Arachidicoccus terrestris: one gene and its partner. The protein of the gene in region 2 interacts with the protein of the main gene of each other region in a pairwise test. Links are inferred from orthologs where the notes say so. Each region holds a gene or a part of one and is shown on either strand. Other genes may lie near its edges.

The links.
Region 1: the proteins of K9M52_RS15085 (region 2) and mrdA interact in binary tests that used the Escherichia coli proteins (3 or more experiments, as listed by UniProt). The link is inferred for Arachidicoccus terrestris from one-to-one orthologs.

Annotation. Positions count from the first base shown.
Region 1 is NZ_CP083387.1:2,117,414-2,129,226, forward strand. Bases 386-3,275 are described here. They hold mrdA (penicillin-binding protein 2), read right to left. Parts: upstream 2,940-3,275; coding sequence 831-2,939; downstream 386-830. Other genes in these bases: rodA (rod shape-determining protein RodA), read right to left, coding at 386-830; K9M52_RS08425 (rod shape-determining protein MreD), read right to left, coding at 3,183-3,275. Outside these bases: more of rodA, read right to left, coding at 1-385; more of K9M52_RS08425, read right to left, coding at 3,276-3,716; rod shape-determining protein MreC, read right to left, coding at 3,723-4,583; K9M52_RS08435 (rod shape-determining protein), read right to left, coding at 4,817-5,842; K9M52_RS08440 (hypothetical protein), read right to left, coding at 6,040-7,329; K9M52_RS08445 (alanine dehydrogenase), read right to left, coding at 7,525-8,742; K9M52_RS08450 (GNAT family N-acetyltransferase), read left to right, coding at 8,943-9,425; K9M52_RS08455 (ABC transporter permease), read right to left, coding at 9,454-11,813. UniProt on the Escherichia coli protein: Catalyzes cross-linking of the peptidoglycan cell wall. Responsible for the determination of the rod shape of the cell. Is probably required for lateral peptidoglycan synthesis and maintenance of the correct diameter during lateral and centripetal growth.
Region 2 is NZ_CP083387.1:3,862,500-3,874,529, forward strand. The notes cover bases 1,990-5,096. They hold K9M52_RS15085 (penicillin-binding protein 1A), read right to left. Parts: upstream 4,729-5,096; coding sequence 2,251-4,728; downstream 1,990-2,250. Other genes in these bases: K9M52_RS15080 (XRE family transcriptional regulator), read right to left, coding at 1,990-2,046; porW (type IX secretion system periplasmic lipoprotein PorW/SprE), read right to left, coding at 4,876-5,096. Outside these bases: pepT (peptidase T), read left to right, coding at 1-706; more of K9M52_RS15080, read right to left, coding at 1,279-1,989; more of porW, read right to left, coding at 5,097-8,241; K9M52_RS15095 (L,D-transpeptidase family protein), read right to left, coding at 8,361-9,974; K9M52_RS15100 (RsmE family RNA methyltransferase), read right to left, coding at 9,996-10,778; lon (endopeptidase La), read left to right, coding at 10,924-12,030. UniProt on the Escherichia coli protein: Cell wall formation. Synthesis of cross-linked peptidoglycan from the lipid intermediates.

The DNA of each region.
Region 1 (11,813 bases), 1.7 Mb from region 2 along the record:
CCCACCATGGCATACACCCTGGTGGACTGATAGCATTGTAAAATATTATTAAAGATATAAGGTACGGCAAAACGCTGTATACCTACGCAAGCCGCCCAGATAAAAATAATCATGGCTAAAATCCTGCGGCTGCGTTTGATTTTCTTGCGTAACAGATAGAGCGTTCCGATGGCGATAGCTGTCAGGATGATGGCCAGGAGGTCCGGATCCATAATGAGGGTCGCTACCACCAGAACCCCAAAAGAAAATCCGATCAGCAGTATGGCACCCGGCAAGCCTTCACGGAACATCACAATAAAAAAGCAACAATAAACCAACGCCAGCCCCGTTTCATTTTGCATGATAGAAAGCATGGCAGGAAGCATGGCAATAATCGTGGCAATAACCTGAGAACGTAGTTTGGAAAAATCCAGCTCCTGCATGGACAGGTATTTGGCCAGCGCCAGAGAGGTAAATATCTTACAGAGCTCAGCAGGCTGCAGATTAAAGCCCCCACCCAGTGGAATCCAGCTTCTGGAGCCATTGATATTGCGCCCCAGCACGAAGGTGGCCAGCATCAGTAAAATACCAAACAGATAGGCCAGATTGGCAAAGGCCGTATATAGCTTCGAGTCACTGAGCAGAATAAAAATAGCCAGGATCGCGCAGACGCCTGCAAAGATCAGCTGCTTGCTGTATTCGGTCTGTCCGGAGATAAATGCAGAAGCCCAATTGACATCCGGATTGTATTCTACCATAAAAATACAAAGAATACCAATGGCTACCAGCGCAGTATATAAAAATACAACGACCCAGTCTATTCCTTTTGCTAACTTTTCTTGCTGATACATTTACTTTCCTGCTTTTTTACGGGATGAGAGCCTTAATGGCCATAATTTTGAACGCCAGTCAACCAACATAGCTTCTCTGATAGAATCCCGCCTGGCAGAATCCTCATGATGATCGGCAGCAGCCGCAATCAACTGTATGCTATCGGCTATATGCTGCGCTTCTTTCATTCTTGTAAGTGAATCACGTTTCCTTTCCCGGTCACGGGCTTTGGCCGCTTTCAGCGAATCCTGCTGTCTGCGCCATTCAAATATCTGATGGGGCACTAAGCTCGCCTTGGCTAACCGCTCCACATCCTTTTTCGTATCCTCTGTCAGCGTATCGTTGAGGTATTGCTCCATCATATGGGCTGCAATAGGCGCTGCCCATGCAGACCCATACCCTGCATTCTCCACATAAACAGCGATGGCAATGGTGGGATTTTCTATCGGTGCGTATGCGATAAATACAGCCAGGTTCTTCAGTTTAGGCACCTGTGCTGTACCCGTCTTTCCCGCAAACTGATGACCTGGTATTTTGATACTTGAGGCCGTCCCTTCCAAAGCCACATCTTCCATCCCTTTCTGCACCGCCCTAAAATCCGTATCACTGATATGCAGGTTAGAATGCTTCACTTTATATCTGGCCAGAAAACTGGTGTCCCCGGGTTGCGGATTTTCAATACTGTCGACAAAGTGCGGCGTATAGTACCAACCTTTATTTGCAATAATGCAGGCCTCATTGGCGGACTGCAGCGGCGTGGCGGTCATACGGTCCTGACCAATTCCCATTGTCACCATATTACACGACACCCAGCGATTTCCATAGTCATGATTATATTCTGAGGTATCAGGAATATTACCGGCTTTCTCCCCGGGAATATCGACGCCCAGATGGGTCCCAAACCCAAAATCATGCATGTATTGCCGCCAGCGGGCGTACCCTTTGCGTGGTGATCCATACTTGGGATTATCAATCACCATCCGGAAGATATTACAGAAATAAGAGTTACAGGAGTGAGCGATCGCTAACTGCAGATTTGCCGCGTGACCGGCCCAGCTTTCATCACATCTGACCCGCTTTCCACAGGCCCAGTAGGCGCCCCGGCAGTCATATCCGTAGGAAGAATTGATCACGCCTTCATCCAGGGCAATGAGTGCGCCTAAGGGTTTATAAGTAGACCCGGGAGGATACATCCCCGCAATGGCCCTGTTATACATCGGCCGGGACGTGTCCGTTACCAAAAAACCGATATGGCTTCTGTATTCACTTGGCGTAAGGTCATTGGGGTCAAAGGAAGGCGCTGAGACCATAGCGATAATGCCGCCTGTCTTCGGGTTGATAGCGACAGCAGCCCCTAACTTATTCTGGAAAAGCTTTTCACCGAGTTTCTGTGTATTGACATCAATGCTGGTATAAAGGCTTCGACCGGCCACAGCAGTTGTATCGTAGCTCCCTCCTGCATAAGGACCTTGTATCCTGGAACGGTTATCACGCAGGTATCGTTTTACGCCCCGCTGGCCCATGAGTACTTTTTCATATGATTTCTCGAGTCCGGCAATGCCGATATAATCGCCTGGCTGATAGCCCTCTTCGGGGTGGTCTTTTAAATAATTAGAAGACACCTCTCCCAGTCTGCCCAGAAAATTGGCCCCCACATGATAAGGATAAGTCCTGACCGGCCTCTCCTGTAATGCAAATCCCGGAAACTTATAAAGATTCTCATTGAGCTGGGCAAAGAGCTCCTTGGTCAAAAGGGGCTCGAACGTGCTCGGTTTAAAGCTACTGTTCTTGATAATGGCCGTGATCATTCTTTTATGGTATTCCGCAGTATCAATACCCAGGATACTGCAGAGCGTGGCGGTATCCACACCTTTTCTGGCCTCGACCGGAGTCACGGTAAAATCATAATTAATCACATTATCGATCATCGCATGGCCTTTCCGGTCATATATGATTCCTCGATCGGGATAGATCACCTTTCGAAAGATGGCATTGTTTTCCGCCTGCAACCGGTAGGAAGGAGAAAATAATTGCAGATTGAGTAATTGCGCCAAAATGATGGCGAAGACTACGACAAAAATGCCCAGAATAATTCTGCTGCGAGATTGATTATTATTTTGTGTGGCCATATACTCCCTACGTATTGCGTAATGCTATTGAATTGTTTATTGCCGGCCCCTTAGGCCTTCACGGGTAATAAATTGTAATTTACGGATAATTAAGCACATATCGCGCCATTATACGATCCGGTAAGAGACGTAAGGGCACGGCGTGTTCTTTCAAATGCAAAACTACACATTCGGTTTATTGCTTGTGCAAGTCAAGCCCAACTTCTTATATTTTTTTTGAAAATCTTTAACCCGTAGCTGTGATTAGCCGGCATTGGTCTTAAATTTCACTTTCCTGAAAAATAACAGCTCTGTAATAAAAATTAAGGCTAAGCTTAATACCGAAGTTGCCAGCACTTTACCAATGAAGAAAAGGAAGTCGCCAAACTGCATCCATTCAATAAAAGTCAGGTACAGATGATAGACGACCGTCAGTACCAGCACATAGATCGTATAAGGTCCGATACCAATACTTTTAGTACTGGGATCTGAGTAGGTAATTTCTGCTTTTTGTTGCGGCAGTAAAAGGTTGAGCAAAAAGGGCCTTAGATAAGCGATCAATACCATAGGAGCGGAATGAAGCCCCGGCACCCCTGAAAAATAGTCCAGTACCAGTCCAAACACAAAAGCAATCGCCATAAGTGCGACCCTGGACAGGCTAAACGGCAACCAGAGGATAAATAAGAAGGCGACCGTCGGTTTAAGATACTGATGAAGCAGCGGCACTTTATCCAGTACAAATACCTGCACCAGGATAAAGAAGATAAACCGCAATATATTTTTCATCAGTACACTCATGTCATATTATTTCTGAGCTTTGGACTCCAGGTTTTTTTGTTCTTTAATATAATTGTTTTTAATAACGTATACATATTGCAGCGTGTAAAAATCAGTCCCGGAGAGAATCTTGATCTGATAATAATTGCTGGACGGGTCTTCCTTATTAATCGTGATCACCCTGCCAATGATGAGGCCCTCAGGATAATTACCCGAATAATTACTGGTCACGACAGTGTCCCCTTTGGCGACTTTGGTTCTCTTAGGAATATTACTCAGGGTAAGAATATTAGGATATTTCCCATCCCATTCTATAAGTCCCGGCATATTGCTTTTTTTCAGCATACCGCTGACCCTGCTATTGTGATTAAGCAGACTCATGACCAGGCTATAGTTTTCACTGACTGCCACAACATGGCCTACAATACCATCAGGACCCGCAACAGCCATGTCCTTTTTGACACCCTGTCTGGAACCTTTCTCAATGGTAATAAAATTATTCTCGTTGGTCAGAGAGTTGCTGACCACTTTCGCTTCAAAATATTGGTATTTTCGGACAGTCCCTGTGCTATCGATATTTGTCGTATCCATCAGGGTATAAATATGATCCAGATGGAGTGAATCGGCGTTTCTGACGTAGGTTGAAAGCGCTGTGCGCAATGCGGCATTTTCCTTAGCCAGTCTTTTATTCGTACTCTTCAGGTCAAAAAAGTACTGGATATTATTGTATTTTTTCTGAATATCTCCAGTCAGGGAGTGGGCCGTGTTGGAGTAGGCAGCCTCATAGGTTTTATTATAATTTACCAGAAACGAGATACTCAGCACCTGAAAAATCAGGAACATAAAGAAGGTAAAAAAACGCCTTATGAATAAAAATATATTTTTCACACCCTACCTCGTTATTGACTATAGCGAGCTACTGCCCCGTTCACTAAACATCGTTACTTAGCATTCATCAAGCTGACGCCTCAAAATAAATATCCCGGTATAATGCCTGCGCCTAAAAATACGACTTCCTGTCAACCGCTTCCTATAAAACTTATACAGTTATCTGAATAACCTGATTCCGCTCATGCCGGCCAGCTGTTACTGGGTCTGCATGACAGCGACCGGGATCAGCATTAACGCATAATAAAAGGAAAACGCTGGTAGTGCTTCAAGGCAATACCTGTGCCACGAACCACGCTTTTAAGCGGATCATCTGCAATATGTACCGGTAATTTAATTTTCTGGCCCAGCCTTTTATCCAGTCCGCGAAGTAATGCGCCTCCACCGGTCAGGTATAAGCCCCGGCGGTAGATATCTGCTGCCAGCTCGGGAGGGGTGGTTTCCAGGGCTTTTAATATGGCTTCTTCTATTTTGAAAATACTTTTATCAAGTGCTTCTGCGATTTCCTGATAGCTGACCATGATCTGCTTGGGAATGCCGGTAACCAGGTCGCGGCCATTGACGGGCAAGTCATCAGGCGGATTATCCAGATCCTTCATGGCGGCGCCTAACTGGATTTTGATCTGCTCAGCGGTTCTTTCCCCGATCAGCAGACTGTGGTAACGCCTCAGCGCTTCCATAATATCAGCCGTAAATTCATCACCGGCGATACGGATGCTCTGATCACAGACAATACCCGCCAAAGCGATCACGGTAATACCTGTCGTTCCGCCTCCGATATCAATAATCATATTACCTACCGGCTCTTCCACATCGATTCCGATACCGATCGCAGCGGCCATAGGTTCATGTAACAAATATACTTCTTTGGCTCCGGCCTGTTCGGCACTGTCACGGACGGCTCTTTTTTCTACTTCTGTAATGCTGGATGGAATACAGATCATCATCCTCCAACTGGGGGGAAAAAGTGGCTTTTTGGGATGGATCATTTTGATCATTTCCCGGATCATCAACTCCGCTGCATTAAAGTCAGCGATCACACCGTCTTTTAAAGGACGGACTGTCCGGATGCTTTCATGGGTCTTTTCATGCATCAGTAAGGCGCGTTTCCCGACGGCCAATACTTCTTTCGGATTATTGCGGTTCAGCGCTACAATAGAGGGCTCATTTACCACAATTTCCTCATTATGAATGATTAAGGTATTAGCGGTACCTAAATCCATCGCTATTTCCTGCGTAAAAAAATTAAAAAGTCCCATTCTTTTTCTTGCTGCGTTTATTGTGTTGAAGATGCAAAGTGAAGCTAAATATAGTGAAATAACAAAACAGATTTTTATAATTATTTACACATTATAAATGTTTGCGTTATTTTAACACCATAGCTTACGCTACACCAGTGATCATAGATTTTGCAGCGAAAATAGCAGAATATTTTTGATGAAGGAATTTTAATTTTCTAATGAGCGGCAGCAGCCATTAAAATTTTCTCTTTGAAGCCGTCAAACCATTTGCGTGTCGCGTCTGCATAGAAAGGCAGTAAGGTCTCCGGATATTTTTTTTCCTCAAATAACAGAATGTTCTCTGCAGCTTTCAACTGATTTTGACTCATGGCCAGATCAGCGGCAGCCGTGTAGGCAAACCGGTAATTATTTAGGACCTGAATATTATCTTTATTATACGTAAAGTCACCATCGTCTTCAATCGAAAGTTCATTGAGCAACGATAGGCGATTTTCCAGGTACGGCAATGAAGTCGCTCTCCACTTGGGGACAATTTTCAGGGTAAGCCCGCGCAGTTCCGCATAATTATCCACGCCCAGGTACAAGCGCATTTGTTCAGGTACATCTGCCGCAAAATAAACATCGTTTCTGAAGCCGTTTTCCTGCAGAAAATCTTTTAAAATGATATCACTTCGCAGCATATAACTGTCATCTGCAGGTGTCGTCTTCCAACTGATCGCCGTATCCCCTATAATACCCGCCTTGTTCTTTATGGTCAATTCAGCCGGTTTCCATTTTCTTGATTTAATCTTTGCCAACTCCTCTTCCCCGAAGGCGAGCTTAAGCGACCCTTTTTTACGCAGATATTCCGGATACCACTGCGTATTCAGGAAATTCAGGCTGATACAATGTACATCCGGTTTATAATGTTCTACCAATTGTAAATAGGTGATATAATAAAAATAAACGTCGCCATTGGTAAACAGATAGGCACTATCCGTACATTCATCCAGTACCTGTTTAAAATAATCATTTACGCTGGCATTGATACCACCGTAGTTTTTCGCCTGTTGCAGGCACCAGACGGCGGAATCCCTATTGCCGGCACTCAGATATCTTTCCGCCTGGGCCCCCCAGACGGACAGCACCTTCGTGTGCGGATCAAATAAGATGGTCTCACCTGTATACTGATTGTTGGAAAGTTCAATACTGTTGACAAAACAGTCGGATGCCCTTCTGGCCAAAGCCAGGCTGGATGCGGGTAACTTTTCTCCGCTGGATGTGTTGAATTTATCGATGGCATTGCCGAGGAAATACCAGACTTCCGGGTCACCGGGATTGGTCACCGCCAAATCCTCCAAAGCGCGGCCGGTAGACACATAGGCCTCGGCAGGCTGACCTGCCAGGCCCTTGAGGTCTTTTTTTGCCTTCTGAAAGGCGGTGTTCCAGGCAGCAAAGTCTCCTTGGGCACTGGCAAACAGGCACAGGGGGAAGCTTAATACCAAAAAACACCATTTTCTCATCATAATATCTAGTTGAACGCTAGCTGGAGTTGCGGCCACAAAATAGCGAATAATTCAGAAAGCAGGCACTTTTGGAACCGATTCCTAAAGGCCGCTGTACTGAAGTAGCAGCTTTGACCGCTGTTTTAGCGTTTTGTTTAAATTTCAATGGAGATTTCTTATATGGCCTGGAGCACCAGGCGCAGAACCGTCGATCACCTAACGCCGGCTGGTTGCCAACAACAGATTAAGGTCTGTGTATTTCATATTAAATCTTTCACTCAGATAAAAATTCGTAACCTGGCCTTTAAACATATAAATGCCGTTTCTGAGATTAAAATTATGCCACAAGATGGAATCCAGGCCGCCTTCGTCGGCAATTTTGAGCAGCATCGGCATCAGTACATTTGAGATCGCATGACTGGCCGTCCTGGCGAAGCCACTGGCTATATTGGGTACACAATAATGAATCACGTCATGTTTTCTGAAAATCGGCTTTTCATGGGACGTCAGTTCACTGGTCTCAAAACAGCCTCCCCGGTCGATACAGACATCCAGGATGACACTTCCGGGCCGCATTTTGGACACCATATTTTCCGTTACAACAATGGGTACCCGGCCTTTCTCACTGGAAAGGGCACCGACGGCTACCTCGCAGGTTTTGAGCTGCTTAGCCAGAATCTTGGGCTCAATCACACTGGTCCAGACCCTGAACCCCAGATTGTTCTGCAGCCTTTTGAGCCGGTACACATTATTGTCAAATACTTTTACAGATGCACCCAGCGCCACAGCAGTCCGCGTCGCGAACTCGCCCACAACACCGGCACCAATAATAATAACCTTCGTAGGCGGAATCCCGCTGATCCCTCCCAGCAACACGCCCTTGCCATTATTAGAACAGGCCAGAAACTGGCCGGCCAGCAGCATGGCGGCACTGCCGGCAATCTCACTCATGGACCGTACGATCGGAAACGTACCACTATCGTCTTTGAGCATTTCAAAACCCAGTGTCGTGATTTTTTTCCTGGATAGCTCCTCCAGGATCTCTCGCTGCAACAAAGAATGATTCAACGGACTCATGATAACCTGCCCTTTCTGAAGTTTAGGCAGGTCGGACAGGGTGATGGGCGCACTTTTAATAAGAATAGGCTGTTTGAATACTTCGTCCGGATCCAATGTGATCTTCGCACCGGCTTCGCTATAGTCTTTATCACTGAACTTGCTTCCCTCGCCTGCCTTGGATTGTATAATAACACTATGGCCGTTACCGACCAGTACGCTGACGGCATCGGGAATCAAGGCAATCCTGTCTTCCTGGAACGCCAATTCCTTGGGAATCCCAATGGCTAATTTCGCTCCTTTTCTCTTTATATCCAGGGTTTCTTCCAGCGTTTCATAGCTGAAAGCTGTAGTAATAATCGGTTTCGATCCTGCCATTTTAGACTTTTCAGTCTGTAAATTTAAAGAATTTGTGAGAGATTAGACAGAATTTAATTTATGGGAGCTGTCTTCGATAGCCATAACAGTAGCAAAAAGATACATGTATTTAAATTTCAATATTTGAAAAGGTCAGTTTATTCTGTATTAATCCGTACCTTTTCCCTTCCGTTTTTAAAATTCGAAACCCATAGCAGGTCATGCATATCAGAACAGCGACGATAAACGACTTAGCAGCTATTGCTGCCATCGAACAGCGCTGCTTTCCTCCTAACGAAGCGGCGTCTTACGATTGTTTATCAGAGAGGTTACGGATCTTCCCGACACATTTCTGGTTACTGGAAAGAGATAACCGGCTACTGGGCTTTATAAACGGAATGGTCACAGACCGTCAGACCATTGATGACGAGATGTTTAAAAACGCCGGCCTGCATGACAGACAGGGCAAATGGCAGTCTGTTTTCGGCCTGGCGGTCGCTCCCGAGTACAGAAAAAAAGGATATGCGGGCAAGTTGCTCGACCATCTTATTGCGCAGGCCAGAAAGCAAAATAAAACAGGGGTAACGCTAACCTGCAAGGAGCACCTGATTGATTATTACCAGAAATTTGGTTTCAGGGATTCGGGTATCGGCCACTCCACGCATGGCGGTGAAACCTGGCATGATATGATCCTTACCCTTTAGAGCCCGGTATTGCTTATCGTTTTATCTGCTATTCTGATTTCAGGCTATTGACAGGATTTGACTTGGCAGATTTCAGCGCAATGAACAAAATAGTCGTTACTGTCATCATTATGACAATGAATGCACCCATCAGAAAACTGAACAGGCCTATATCTACCTTATAGGCAAACTGATGCTGCCATCTGGTAGTGACCAGCCAGGCGACCGGCGTGCCTACAACTACTGCCAGAAAAACCAGCTTTAAAAACTGGCCCGTCATTAGCCTGACCAGGCTGCTCACACTGGCACCCAATACTTTTCTAATACCAATTTCCTTTTTCTTTACTTCCGCCGTATAGGTAGCCAGTCCAAAGAGGCCCAGGCCGGAAATTAGCAAAGCGACCACAGAAAATGCCTTCAATAAACCGCCGGTTCTTTGTTCTGACCGATATTTATCGTGGAAGCTTTTGTCCAGAAAGTAATACGCAAAAGGGGCGTTGCCCGAATACACTTTATATAACTTTTCAGCTTCCCGGATAGCCTGCTGTGCTTTGGAAGCAGTCGTACGTACATAGAGGATATTCTTGAAGCCACGGCTGTCGATAATCAGCGGGCCAACCGCCTGGGTCAGCGGCTGATAATTAAAGTCCTTTACGATACCAATCACTTCTCCCGGCATACCTCCATTTACAATTCGCTGGCCAATATAAGGCGGTTTCAGCTGCATACGTCGGGCCGCCACCTCGTTTAAAATATACTTATTACTGTCTGAAGGTGTTCCTGAAAAATTACCTCCAGCCACAAACCGGAATTGCATGGTATGGATAAAGGCTTTATCGCCTGAAATCACTGTGAACAAAGTCTTGTCATTTTCAGGCTTTCCATTCCAACCAACGTTGCCGGTTTGATTCTCAACACGGGCTATATCATAGGCGTTACTGACGCCGGTTGCTTCAACGGCGGTTGATTTTAATAAGTCCGCTTCCAGTTCAGCCGCCCGGTCTACCATGTTATTCGTCATAGGTACCGCAAAAGCATAATGTTTATTATACCCGATATCTTTATTGAAGAGATACCGCATTTGCCGGTGTATCACAATAGCTCCCATCATCAATATAAAAGACGCGCTGAACTGAACAATGACCAGCACTTTACGAAGTCTCCCGTACCGGCTTTCTTTGACCATCCCCTTAATAGCCTTTGCCGCTTGTAAACCGGATAATAAATAGGCGGGGAAAACGGTAGCCAGCAATAGCGTTCCGCCAAAGACCGCCCCGATAATACCTGCTGTTTTGGGTTCCCGGATGACAAGGGTCAAATCTGCACCCGTAAAATGGCCCACAAAGGGTAATAAGCCATAAACAAGGCCAAGAGAAAGAAGAGCCGCTGCCAGAAATAATACAACCGCTTCCGTCATAAACTGCCAGAACAGTTGCATTTTGGCAGCGCCGTTAATTTTACGAACAGATACTTCCTTGAGCCTAGTCAGGGACCTGGCCGTAGTAAGGTTCATATAGTTGATGCAAGCGACCACCAAGACGATTATAGCCACTAACAGCAGCATCTGTACCATTCTCAGGCCAGAGGGGTCGCCGCCGGGCGCTGTCAAGTGTAAACCGCTGAGAGGTTGCAGGGAAAAGCTGAGTTCATTATTTTTTTGCTTTTCATAATTCTCTGAGATGGCTGCAGCGACACTGGCAGGGTCAGCCCCGGGATCCAGAAGAAAAAAGTCCTGAAACTCTATATTATCCACTGCCTCATTCACATAATGGCTATTTGGAATTGACCCCGCCGCCACCATACGCCTGCTATAGGCGTTCATCGGAAACAACGCACTATACTGCAGTGTTGAGTTTTCAGGGAAATCCTTCAAGACCGTTGCCACTTCGTACGTATCCCCGAAATAACGGATTTTTTTACCTATGGCCTTGTCCGTACCAAATAATTTAAGTGCCAGCCCCTGAGTAATGGCTGTGGCATTGATGTTATGAAGAAAGGTGGACCTACTGCCATACAAAATCGGATAATCAAACACCTCTAAAAAACCCGGATCTATGTAAGCTATATTATTACCGTCAAATATCCGGGTCCGATCCACAGTTGAGATATTCTGATCGCCCCAGGACTTGAGCCGGATCATTTTACCTATGCCCGATACTCCTTGAGTCAATACCGGCAGACCGCTGGGGGCCTGATCCCAGGTGACAGGGCCGTCTTCTGATTGTATGGTAGTATTCAGTCTGTAAATCTGCTTATATTGATGATGAAACTTGTCAAAGCTGAACTGATATTCGACCCATATCAGAAGCAGTATACTGGTCGCCATACCAATGGTGAGTCCGAGTACATTGAGCAGGCTATAGAACCGGTGCCCTTTTAGGTTACGCCAGGCAATTTTTATATTGTAAT
Region 2 (12,030 bases):
AACTGGCAGAGGTACCGAAAAGGTGGACTTAAAAAGACTGGGCGCTGATTTTGGGTACACATTGGATGGAGGCGAACTGGGAAGCTTTGAGGATGAAACTTTCAGTGCTGATGGAGCCAAAATCACGGTACACGGGGTTATTGCACATCCGGGTTATGCGAAAGGTAAGCTCGTTAACGCGCTTAAAATTGCAGGAGAAATCCTGGCTGCTTTACCTAAAAATGAATTCAGTCCGGAAACGACCAGTGGGAGAGAAGGCTTTGTGCATCCTGTCAAGGTAGAAGGGATTGCAGAGGAGGCGTCCATTGATTTTATCGTGAGAGACTTCATAACCGAGAATCTGGCAAAACATGAGGCCAGACTCAAGGCGATAGCGGAAGAAATCATCCTGCAATATCCAGGTGTTAAACTAGACTTTGCTGTCAAGGAACAATATCGGAATATGAAGGAAATCCTGCAACAATATCCGGAGGTGGCTGATAATGCCATCATAGCATACAAGAACGCAGGATTGGAAGTGGTCAATGAACCTATCAGAGGGGGCACAGATGGCAGCAGGCTTAGTTTTATGGGCCTTCCCTGTCCAAATATCTTTACCGGCATGCAGGCTATCCATAGCCGCCACGAGTGGATTGGTATTTCAGATATGGAAAAAGCAGTGGACGTTTTGGTCGAATTGACAAAAGTGTGGGAAGAAAAAGCCTAAATCAGTTGAAAATACAATTCTAGCAATTATATTTGCATCCCGAGAGAATATCGGGTATAGGCCTCGTAGTACAATGGATAGTATATGAGTTTCCGAAGCTCCAGATCCAAGTTCGATTCTTGGCGAGGCCACTGGTAGCACTGGTTATATTGATAATCAGCGCTTTTTTGTGCTTTGATGTAAAACCCAATTAATGAAAAACGACATTCATATCAACTGTACCTTGAATCATTGATGATGAATAGCTATTGGTCGTCAGGCCAAATGTTATTATTAAATGAATTGCCGATCGGACTTTAGTTTCAGCTTTGAATACCTGAATCTTATCTGCGAGAAATGTTACATAGGATTTGGTAACTGTAAATGGGGATTGAAGACTTCGTCTCATAAAGGCGGTCTCTACCTTTAAACTAAATAAAATATGTAGTTTGAACCAATGTTTTATGTAAGTGAGGCGTGAATCGATAGCCGGGCTCAATGTATTTATAAGTAAAAGCGGGCATCCTTATAAGAAGATAAGATGCCCGCCTGAATCTTTAATGCTATTTATGATACTATGCTATGCTCTGACTTTAACTGATCTGCTTTTTAAGAGAAGCTACCTCTTGCTGCAAATTATTTACAACACCTGCCAATCCGGCCATTTGGCCAACATCCCATCTCTGGTGCTTATCAATTTTGGTAATGATCATCTGGGCCTTCCAGATCTCCATAATATCAATCGCATCCAGTTGATATGGGTCAAAAATAGGATTATCGCTGACTAAGGTTACCTGTTCCCTGGTTTTGTTATTGCGTACTATCCGTTTATAAACGATACCATTGGATCTGGAAACAACAATATAGGCGTTATTATTTTTTACATCATTGAGGTGCTCAACTTTTTCCCCGACAACAACGCTGCCGCTGGGGGTAGGAAGCATGCTGTCGCCGACGATTTCAAAAGCGCGGTAAAAACCGGGGGCCAGCATTGGCAGGGTAAAAGTGTTCAGCTCATCTAAAAACTCATTATCTTCATAACCCGCTAAGTACCCGGCTGCAGCTTTCACTGGCACAAATTGTACCTTTGCTTCTGTCGTACTGGCCATCATCATTGCACGTCTTCTGTCTAAATACGTACCCTCTCCCGGTTGATCTAAGTCTTCCAGAAAAAGCTCATCCAGGCTTAATTTGAATATCTGTCCGATAGCCGTTAATACATCAATACGAGGTTCAGCCCGACTCTCTTCATAGGCGCCGATAAGGGAACGCTTAATGCCTAGTTTATCAGCCATCTGAGCTTGTGTCCAACCACGCAGCTTTCTTAGATATTTCAGGTTTTTGCCGGCGTATGTAGTCATGTTTTTGAATTTTTAGAGTGAACACTAATACGATTAGTGCAATTTACTAAGGATTGGCAAGACTCCCAAATAATTTGGAGTTTTTTTGCAAGAAAAAACTAAATAATTTTATTTTTCGTATTTGATAGCAAAAAATCCAGTGAAATAGAACGGCTGAGCTCATAAATCACTGGATTTCTTATTTCTATCCTTAGGTCAATACGGTTATTTGTCTTTATTCTTTCCGCCACCAAAAATGCGCCTAAAAATTCCCTTTTTTTTAGGTTCTTCTTTTTTGGGAGCCGGCATGACAGCTTTGGGCTGTGCCTTTTTTGCACCTGAAGAACTTCCGCCTATCAGCGGGACATCATTTTGATCAGTATTATTAATATTTGTATCGCTCTCCGGTCCAATATCTTGCGGTTTAATACCTGGCTGGTTGAAAATGTTATTCTGGATGCTATCAGTACTGTCTTTAATATCATGTGCCCAGTCATAAATCACGGATTCTGCCGGATTAACACCGCCGGTATTGAAATGTTGACTGGAGTTCAAGCCAGCAGCCTTGTCCTTATAGGCTTTCTGGAAGAAATAGGCCCAGATCGGAAGTGCCAGAGAGGAACCTTGGCCAATAGCTGTGCTATTGAAACGAATAAAGCGGCTGTCGCATCCCGTCCATACACCTACTAATAATTGAGGCGTAAACCCAATAAACCAAGCATCACTATTGTCATTGGTGGTACCGGTTTTACCAGCAATATCTCCCGGTATATCGTAGCGGGCCATTCTTCTGCCGGTACCATAATCAATCACGTCTTCCATCATAGAAACCAGAGAACTGGAAGTAATGTCACTGATGACTTGTTTACGTTTAGGTGTGCTGGTAAATAAAATATTGTGATGCGCATCTTCTATGCGTGTTATAATCATCGGCTGGACGGTAAATCCTCTTCCGGGGAACATCGAATAGGCCTGCATCATTTCGTATAGTGATATCTCGCCACTACCCAGGGCAATGGCAGGGTAGGGGTCAATCTTAGAAGTAATGCCGCAAGTCTTTAAAAAATCCACAAACTTAACAGCGCCATCATTGCCTTCCGGCCCAAGCTGTTTCATGATGTATGCTGTGGCGCAGTTGCGGGATTCTGCAAGCGCTTCGGACATCGGCATTGTTCTGCCGGTACAGGTAGCTCCGGTTGCCGGAACATTACCATATCCTTTAAAGTATTGCTGGACGTCTTCTACCGGCGTACCGGGGGTAAAACCGCCTTTTTCTATTGCCAGGCTGTAGAGAAGAGGCTTAATGGTAGAGCCGACCTGCCTTTTTGTATTGACATTGACATGGTCAAACTTATACGTCTGGAAATCGATGCCACCCACCCAGGCTTTAACTTCTCCAGAGATAGGATCCATGGCCATGAGGCCAGCCTGCAACATTTGTTTGGTATAACGGATGGAATCATACGGTGTCATAACCGTATCTGTATGCCTGTTTTTGTTCCAGGCAAAGACACGCATTTTGGTTTTAACATGGAAGGACTTTTCAATGTCTTTATCGGACATGCCATTCTCCTTTGAGGTTTTCCAGCGGTTGCTACGCTTCATCGATCTTTCAATGGTAACTTCGTGCCCTTTCCAAATGCTGCCATTTTTAACATTCTCCTGTGCATTCAAAAGTTTTTGCATGGAGCTCATATGCTTGGCTACAGCACTCTCTGCATAGCGTTGCAGATTCGGATTGATGGTCGTATAAATCCTGAGGCCGTCACGATATAGATTATAAGTTGTGCCATCAGGTTTTTTATTGGCAGGGTCTGCACACCACTGTTTGAGCTGGCGGATCAGTTCCATTCTGAAATAAGGAGCCAGGCCATTGGAGTTACTCATTTTATGATAATTCAGCACAATGGGGGCTTTTTTGATCTTTTCAGCTTCCTGGGGGGCAACAAAATGGTTACGTACCATCTGATTGATGACCACATTGCGGCGCTGCAGCGCCTTGTCCATGTGCAATCTCGGATTGTATGTTGTAGACGCTTTCAACATTCCGATCAGCACAGCGGCCTGGCCCACGGTCAGATCAGAAGGGTTAACCTGGAAGAAAGTTCTGGCCGCATTGCGGATCCCATAGACGTTATCTCCAAAAGGGACGGTATTCAGATATAGCGTGACGATCTCATTTTTGGTAAAGTTTCTTTCCAGTTTGATGGCAATGATAGACTCTTTGAGCTTTTGGATGATTCTGATAAAGGCATTCCGCTTGTAATCAGTAAACAGATTTTTAGCTGTTTGCATTGTAATCGTACTGGCTCCCCCTTCGCCACCCAGGGAAAACAGTGCTCTGGCCAGAGAGCGGGGGTCGATACCGCTATGTTGATAAAACCGCTCATCCTCGGTTGCCACCAAAGCCTGAATGACGTGGGGGCTGATCTGATCAAAGGACACATTGATCCTGTCCTCGGAATAAATCTTACCCATGATGGTTCCGTCGTCTGCATATATCTGACTGGCTTCTGAAGCGTTCGGATTCTGTAATTGTTCAATAGAGGGCATTTCGCCAAGCAGTCCATAATTGGCCATCATAACCAGCAAACATGCGCCGAGTAGTCCTGCGAAGAATATGATCCAAAGGACGCGAACGACCTTGTTTTTATTTCTTTTTTTGCCTTCGGACTTGTTTGGCTGCTTTTTTTCCTGCTTCATGCTTGATTTTCTATTACTATTATATTTGAACTGAGGGTATTAGGGCCCTGTCCGCATTAAATACGTCAGGACTTATCAAAAAATGGACCGTTTCCAATTCTCAGCCGACCAAAAATAATGACTTCCTTAAAGATAGCCATAAAAATACTATTTTGACTCAAATTGCTTCCAGGCTGCACGGTAATTTATCAGATCTTCTCCTGATTTTAACTTATTCATATTCTGTGGGCTAACGATAATAAATTCATATTTATCCTGCGTGAGCCATGGCAGGATGGTAGAAGGTGTAACTTCCTGAATTTGTTTAAGATATGATTTTGCCGCGGCGTAGTCCCTAAAAGGTCCGATTTGAACCATATCATAATCCTCCAGTCCCTGGCGATTCACCGGCCATTTTTCGTGTTCAAATGCCAGAAGGTTATAGCGGTTAAAGGCGTTGGCGGCCTCACTGGCAAAAACCGGAGCGACCTTATGAAGCGTAACGGTTACATATTGCGGTGCTGAGGGGTTAAAGATGAACCCTCCGATCGTAGCAGATTGTTTTACAGGGGTTGAGGGAGGCATTACCGGAGCGCCTGTTGTGGGTGGCTTCTTTATTGCCCCCACCTGTGCTACAGGATCGATTTGCGTGGAGTCCGTCACCTTTTCAGGGCGTGTTTTTTTCTGATCCCTGGTGGATGACGTTACAACTATCGGATGCGATTGGCTGGAGTCGGCTTTTTTCACGATCTGCCCAGCCGGCAGCTCGGTAACCGGCGTTCTTGTCTTGAGGCTATCAACTATCTGCATCGGCGGTTGTACTATATTGTTACCGGGAATACCGGTCATGACCATTGTATCAGGCCTTTTCAGATTAATTAAGGAGCTTTTGTCATTTATCGCACCCGATAACTGATTGATGGCCCCACTACTGGAATCAGTCAGATCAAGAATTTTTTGGCCCCGGAGCAAACCGATCCTTCTTTCTCTCTGATCTGCCAGCGCTATGGCAGCAGTTTCCAGCCTTGCCAGCCGGTCGTTTTGAATATATACGTTGGGGCTAATCTTTAGTTGCCGCAAATAAGCCTCAATTTCACTGCGCCTTTTAAGAATACTGAGCAAATGCTGCGCCTGGTTTTTAATGGGAGAGGATGTAAAGCGCTGTATCAGATAATTGAGTTTTTTGATCGCTACCGTATCCCTGTTTTCTGATATGTGATAGACTGCTTCAATATACAGGAGTTGTGGGGTCCAATAAAAACTTCCGTATTTTTTATCCGCTATTTGTTTTAGTGAATCTGCTTTTCTAAAGGCGCCTTCAACAAAAAGTTGGTAAACTTCATTATAGGCATAAGTGGCCTGGTTCCGCAGGCTTGTTTCCTGGATACTGTTTTTGAGACTGTCCTGACGCCGGATTTTATTGATCCAGGTGCTGTTTTTATATTGGCGTTCCAGGGAGCTGAGCACCAGATTTGCTTTATCCCTTTTACCTAGCAGTATCCAGCAGATATATTGATTAAACAGTACTGCATCTGTTGAATCCCAACCATTAAATCTACGCAATAGAGAATCATACATATATAGTGCCCCTGTATAGTTTTCCATAGAATTTTGCAGGATTTTACCTGCTGTAAATAAACGCGATGCAATCTTATTATTACTGCTATCTAGGGCTCCTTTTGTGAGCGGCAATCCTTTCAGGAGGTCCTCTGGCTGTATATTACTGCTATCCAGTTTAAGTGATCCATCTTCATTAAAAGCATCGAGAATGGACTGGTTATTGCTGGCTTTTGATGGCCCATTAGCTGCGCCGGTAATCGCACTCAGCCTTTGCCAATTGTCGACATTAGGACGATTGCCAAATTTCTGCTTGAAAAGCTGGTATCCACTGTTTTTTAAAGTGGGGTTATTGAAGTACCAAATCGTAGATCCGGATGTTAAAGAAGGAAACAGGCTAGTTGGTGTCACAGGCCTGCGGATGGCAGGGTTGGTCACATTACCCTCCTGCGTTTCGCGGTCGCGCTGTATGGCTTTACGGATTTCCCGAGCCTTTTCCTTCAAGATATTCATCCGTTCTTTTTCGGGCAGTCTGGCCAAATGCTGCAGGCTGTCCTGATAATAAACAGAATCGAGCTGCACGGCTACATTGCTTAACGGAGATTGCCTAAGTGTTAGCAGTGCGCGATCAGCCTCCCCAGGCAGGTCTGCAGATTTTACGCTATCATAAAAACGAGAGGCGTCATAAAAATTGTTTTCGTCATATTCCAGCCCGGCAAGGGTAAAATAGGTTCTGCTTTTCTGCCAGTCATTTGGGGGCGTTATTTTTCTTCCCGCTTCGATACTGGAAAGAAGTAATGCACGTCCTGTTTTGCTTTGCCCTTTATTAAGTGCGATCGCGGCCTCGGCAAAATAGATTACATCCTTATATCGTCTATACTTATCTCTTCTGGCGAGCTTTTGCAGTAGCACCATATGTGGGTCCTGGTCGCTTTTTTGGCCGGTCTCTGCTGCGACACTGCCTTGTGTATTTTTCATCGATGCCTCTGCCAATGCTGCATAAATACTCAGCAGAGGATCAGTAGCCGATGACTTAGCCTTTGCATAATAGGTGGCCGCGGAAAGGCTGTCACCGCCCAGCGCATAAAGCTGTCCGGTCAAATAATACATTCTCGGTCGAACGGCTTTTTTATAAACAGAATAGCCTGATTGACGCAGGTAGGCGGCAGCGCTGTCATATTTTTTCAGCCGGTAAAAAAGCAGTCCGTGCGTCTGCGCTATGACTGGCTTTAAACGCTCCGGCAACAGACTATCTTTTTCGATGTAGCCCAACAAGACCCGCGCCTGAATATAATCACCTGATTGTATGAAGTTTTTTATTTGCCAGAGAAGGCCGTCGTTTCTTCTTTCTTTGCGGGCATAACTATTTTTGCTGATGCCTTTGTGTTCGGGGTTTAGAATGGTAAAGTGTCCTTTCACTTTACTGATATTACTTCCTATGGGCAGATCATATCCGTCATCTTTGGGTGCAAAGGCGTAATTGAGATATTGAAAAACCTGATGAGCGGTGTCATACTTCTGCTGATAATAATATGCCTTGCCTAAAAGGAAATACAGCTCATCTACATATTGGTTGCGTAGATCATGGAGTAATATCCCGGCGGTGGCATGCTGAATCACCGAGTCCAGATAAGCATTGCCAGCCATTGCTTTTGCATCATAAGGATAATAAGTCAAGAGCTGAGCATAATCTTCTTTATAGCCGGCAGTAGCCTTGTTCAGGATGTCTTCCATGCGCTTATTGGCATTATAGAGGTAATTAAAGCGCGTAAAAGTATTTTGCATAAACTGTTGGAATTTCCCCAACGGACCATAATCGGTTTTTTCAGCACGCAGAAGCTTCTTGGCAAATTCAGCCGGCTTTTCGTCTTTTAGATGCAGGGTAGTCCCGGGTTGGGCATGCAAAGACCGGATGCTGCAAATAAGCAGCATCAGCAATAGTGTTGTCCACTGCCCAGCCCGTGCCGGTATATCCATGCTTATTAAACGTTTTGGTACTGCTTTTATTATGACCGGCGGCCGGCAAAAACAGCCATGGACCTTTGCTATTGATAAGCGTCCATGGCTGTCCAACAGATAGTTCCTCTCTAGTTTGATCAATAGCTAAACAGCTTTTCTGCTATCTTGGCGTCATGACCATAGATATCCTTTCTAATATTGAGCTGTCCGTCATCGTCCACCCAGCTGGTAAAATAAACCAGATAGACGGGAACAGTTTTATCCAAGGTAACCCATTTTTCTTTCAGGTTTTTATTCATCAGGGAATCGATCACTTTTGGTGGATAATGCACTGTATCTTTTCTCAGCAACCAGTCTGCCATCTTCTGGGGATCAGACAGTCTTACGCATCCATGACTGAGTCCTCTGTTGCGGGAAGTGAACAAGTCATGGTTTGGTGTATCATGCAAATAAATATTATAGCTGTTAGGGAACAGGAATTTGACCCGGCCAAGGGCGTTATCCGGACCTGGTAATTGCCGGACTACCGGTATTTTGCCGTCATGGCCATAGATTTCCATATTATGATTACGGATATAATCCGGATTGTTTTTCATGCCCGGCATAATTTCTTTTTTGACGATACTAGTCGGCACGTTCCAGTAGGGAGCAAAGACAATGTATTTGATATTACCGGAAAAAATAGTGGTACCATGTGCAGCGGAGCCTACGATAACCCGCATATTAAACACTTCCTTACCATCTTCATAGGCGTGGAGTTTGTAGTCAGGGATGTTTACCCACACATATTCCTTCGGCAGTTCGCTGGGAATCCAGCGAACCCTTTCCAGGTTGATGGTGATATCGCGAATAAGGGTATCCAAAGGAATGTTCAGGGATTTCATAAAATTGGGTCCAACCACGCCGTCAGCGACCAGGCCGTAGCGGCTCTGGAAAGATTTTACAGCTGCCCTAGTATCTTTATCGTAAAGATCATTAGTAGGGGACTCTTTCAAATCTCCCAAATAATACAGCCGTTCTTTGATGGCCAGCACCGCTCCTCCCGAATCACCAACGACCAGCTTAGGCCTTTCCAGACCGATGGAATCCCAGGGATGGTCTTCGTTTTTAATATCAATGTATTGTTGAAGGGCCGCACGTAATTTTTTGAACTGCGGATTCAGCAGCTTTTCTTCATCAGGCGCTTCTTTTCCGTTAAGCGTGGAATCCAGCAAGGCGGAGAAATCAATTTTTTTGCGGGGAATATACCAACCCAGTTGAGTGGCATCGATGCCTCCTTTACCTTTAAAGACTTGTTCCGCATGGCGGAAAAATTCACCGGTCATAATCAGTTCGGAGCGAACGAGTTCATTATGTGTTAAACCTTCCGGCAGGCTGTCACTAAATCGGTCCAGTATAGCGCCGATCTTTTTTTCGCCGTCTGTGCTATCTTGCTTACGCATCGATTTGGCATCGGCACTAAGCAAATTGATAAAGTTATGCGCTTGTTCTACCAACCCACTGGTATCAAACCAGGCAAATTCGAAGTTGCGATGGCGGTAGAAATTGACAAACATCTCTTCAAATGGCTTATAGACAGTATCCTTGTTGGTGAACTGACGGATCGCAGCACTGTCCAGAAACAGATTGTTATAGGAAGTCTGGGGGGTAATTGTCTGGTCGATCTTCACCTTTCTGTTTTTGCGTCCGCCACAGGCAGCAAGCAGTAATGTAACAATAGAGGCCGTAAAGAGTAGTTTTCTAAAATTCATGTAATATGAAGTGTTTTAAGTTTAAATCTTTAATAGTACACCAGCGACCAGTGCCGCAGTTTCTGTTCTGAGCCTTGTATTGCCCAAAGTTACCGGTTCAAATTGATTTTCCGGTGCGAGGGCTCCTTGAATCTCTTCAGGTGTAAAATCGCCTTCCGGGCCGATCAGAATCAGGTGGGATTCTCCCGGGCCAGCTTTTCCTATCAGCTTTTTGGGGCCTTCATCCCGGCAGTGAGCGATCCACTTATGTGTATATTCATTAGATCGGGCAATAACTGCTCTAAATTTTAACAGACCGGACAGTTGTGGTAAGAACACTTGTCTGCTTTGCAGCATGGCAGAAATAAGGATTTGTCTCAACCGGTCTTCCTTAATGATCATTCTTTCTGTGCGTTGCGTACGCATTAACAGGATTTCACTAATACCAATTTCTGTTAATTTTTCCAGGGCCCATTCAGTCCGGTTCATATTTTTAGTAGGAGCGATAGCGATGGACACTTTGCCTTCTGCCGGATCTTGCGTGGTGATTTCCCCAATGTTTACCTGACTGTGTTTCTTATGGGCAAGGGTAAGCGTGGCTGTAGCCAGCAAGCCATTGCCATCTGTAATCTGAAGTTGCTCACCTTCTTTCATCCGCAGTACCTGAACACAATGTTTGCTGGTCGGCTCGCTTAGGGTAAAGTGAGCTTTGTCCTTTCGGAGCTCGTTTTCATAAAAATAGGGTAGCTGCTGTACACTCAAAATAAACGGGTTGTTTGTCAGCAAATTTAGCAAGACTCTGGCAAACCTATGTAAAAAAGTCATTAATTAAAGGCGCTATGTAGCCAATTTGTGCCAATTTTTGACCTGAAGGGAGGATTTAGTGGGCTGGCATCTTAATTGAATAAGGCTTTCTGGCATGAGCACTGTTTGAAACAGTGACAATTTGACGAAGTAACCTACAATTATTATGAATCATAAGTATAACGAGATTTTATTTCAGAATATGGATGAGAGCGATTTTTTGCCATTATTACCGATGAATGAGATGGGAGAGGACAAAGAAGAGTTGGATGTCCCGGAGGAACTGATCCTACTTCCTTTACGCAATACTGTATTGTTTCCAGGTGTGGTCATACCGATTACCGTAGGAAGAGATAAGAGTATACTCGCTGTAACCGAAGCCTATAAAGGCGGTCGGCTGATCGGGGTGCTAGCACAGAAAGATGATCAGGTCGAAGAGCCGACTGCGGAAGATCTGTGTAAAGTGGGTACAGTTGCCAAGATAATCAAACTGATCCGGATGCCGGATGGCGGGACCACCATTATTATTCAGGGGAAGAAACGCTTTGATTTAAAGAAGATTACACAATCTGATCCCTTTTTTAAAGCTAAGGTTGAACTCTGCGCAGATCAGCCATTGCCGGAAGCACAGGATTTTCTGGCCCATGTTGACAGTATCAAAGATCTGGCTGCCCAGATTATTCAGCTGTCGCCTAATATGCCGACAGAAGCGTCCATCATTTTGCGCAATATTGAGAATCCTGAATTTTTGATCAATTTTGTGGGTGGGAATATGAACGTGGATGTGCGTGATAAACAACAACTGCTGGAAACCAGTTCTATTGAGCAGCGCAGCATGTTGCTTATCAGTCTGCTTCAAAGACAGTTACAGTTTGTTGAGCTAAAAAACAAAGTGACAAATAATGCCCGCACAGAAATTGACAAACAACAGCGGGAATACTTTCTTCAACAGCAACTTAAAAGTATTAAAGATGAACTGGGTTCCGACAATGATATGGAAATCAGTTCTATGAAAAAGCGCGCTGAGACAAAAAAATGGCCTGAAGCCGCTAAAGAACTCTTTAATGCCAATATCAGTAAACTGGAAAGAATGCATTCCAGTACACCTGATTACTCTGTTTTGTACAATCACACGGACTTTTTACTGAGTCTTCCCTGGGACGACTATAGCCAGGATAACTATGACCTCGGCTTTGCTGAAAAGGTCTTGAATCAGGATCACTATGGAGTGAAGAAGATTAAAGAAAGAATTCTGGAGTATCTGGCTGTCTTA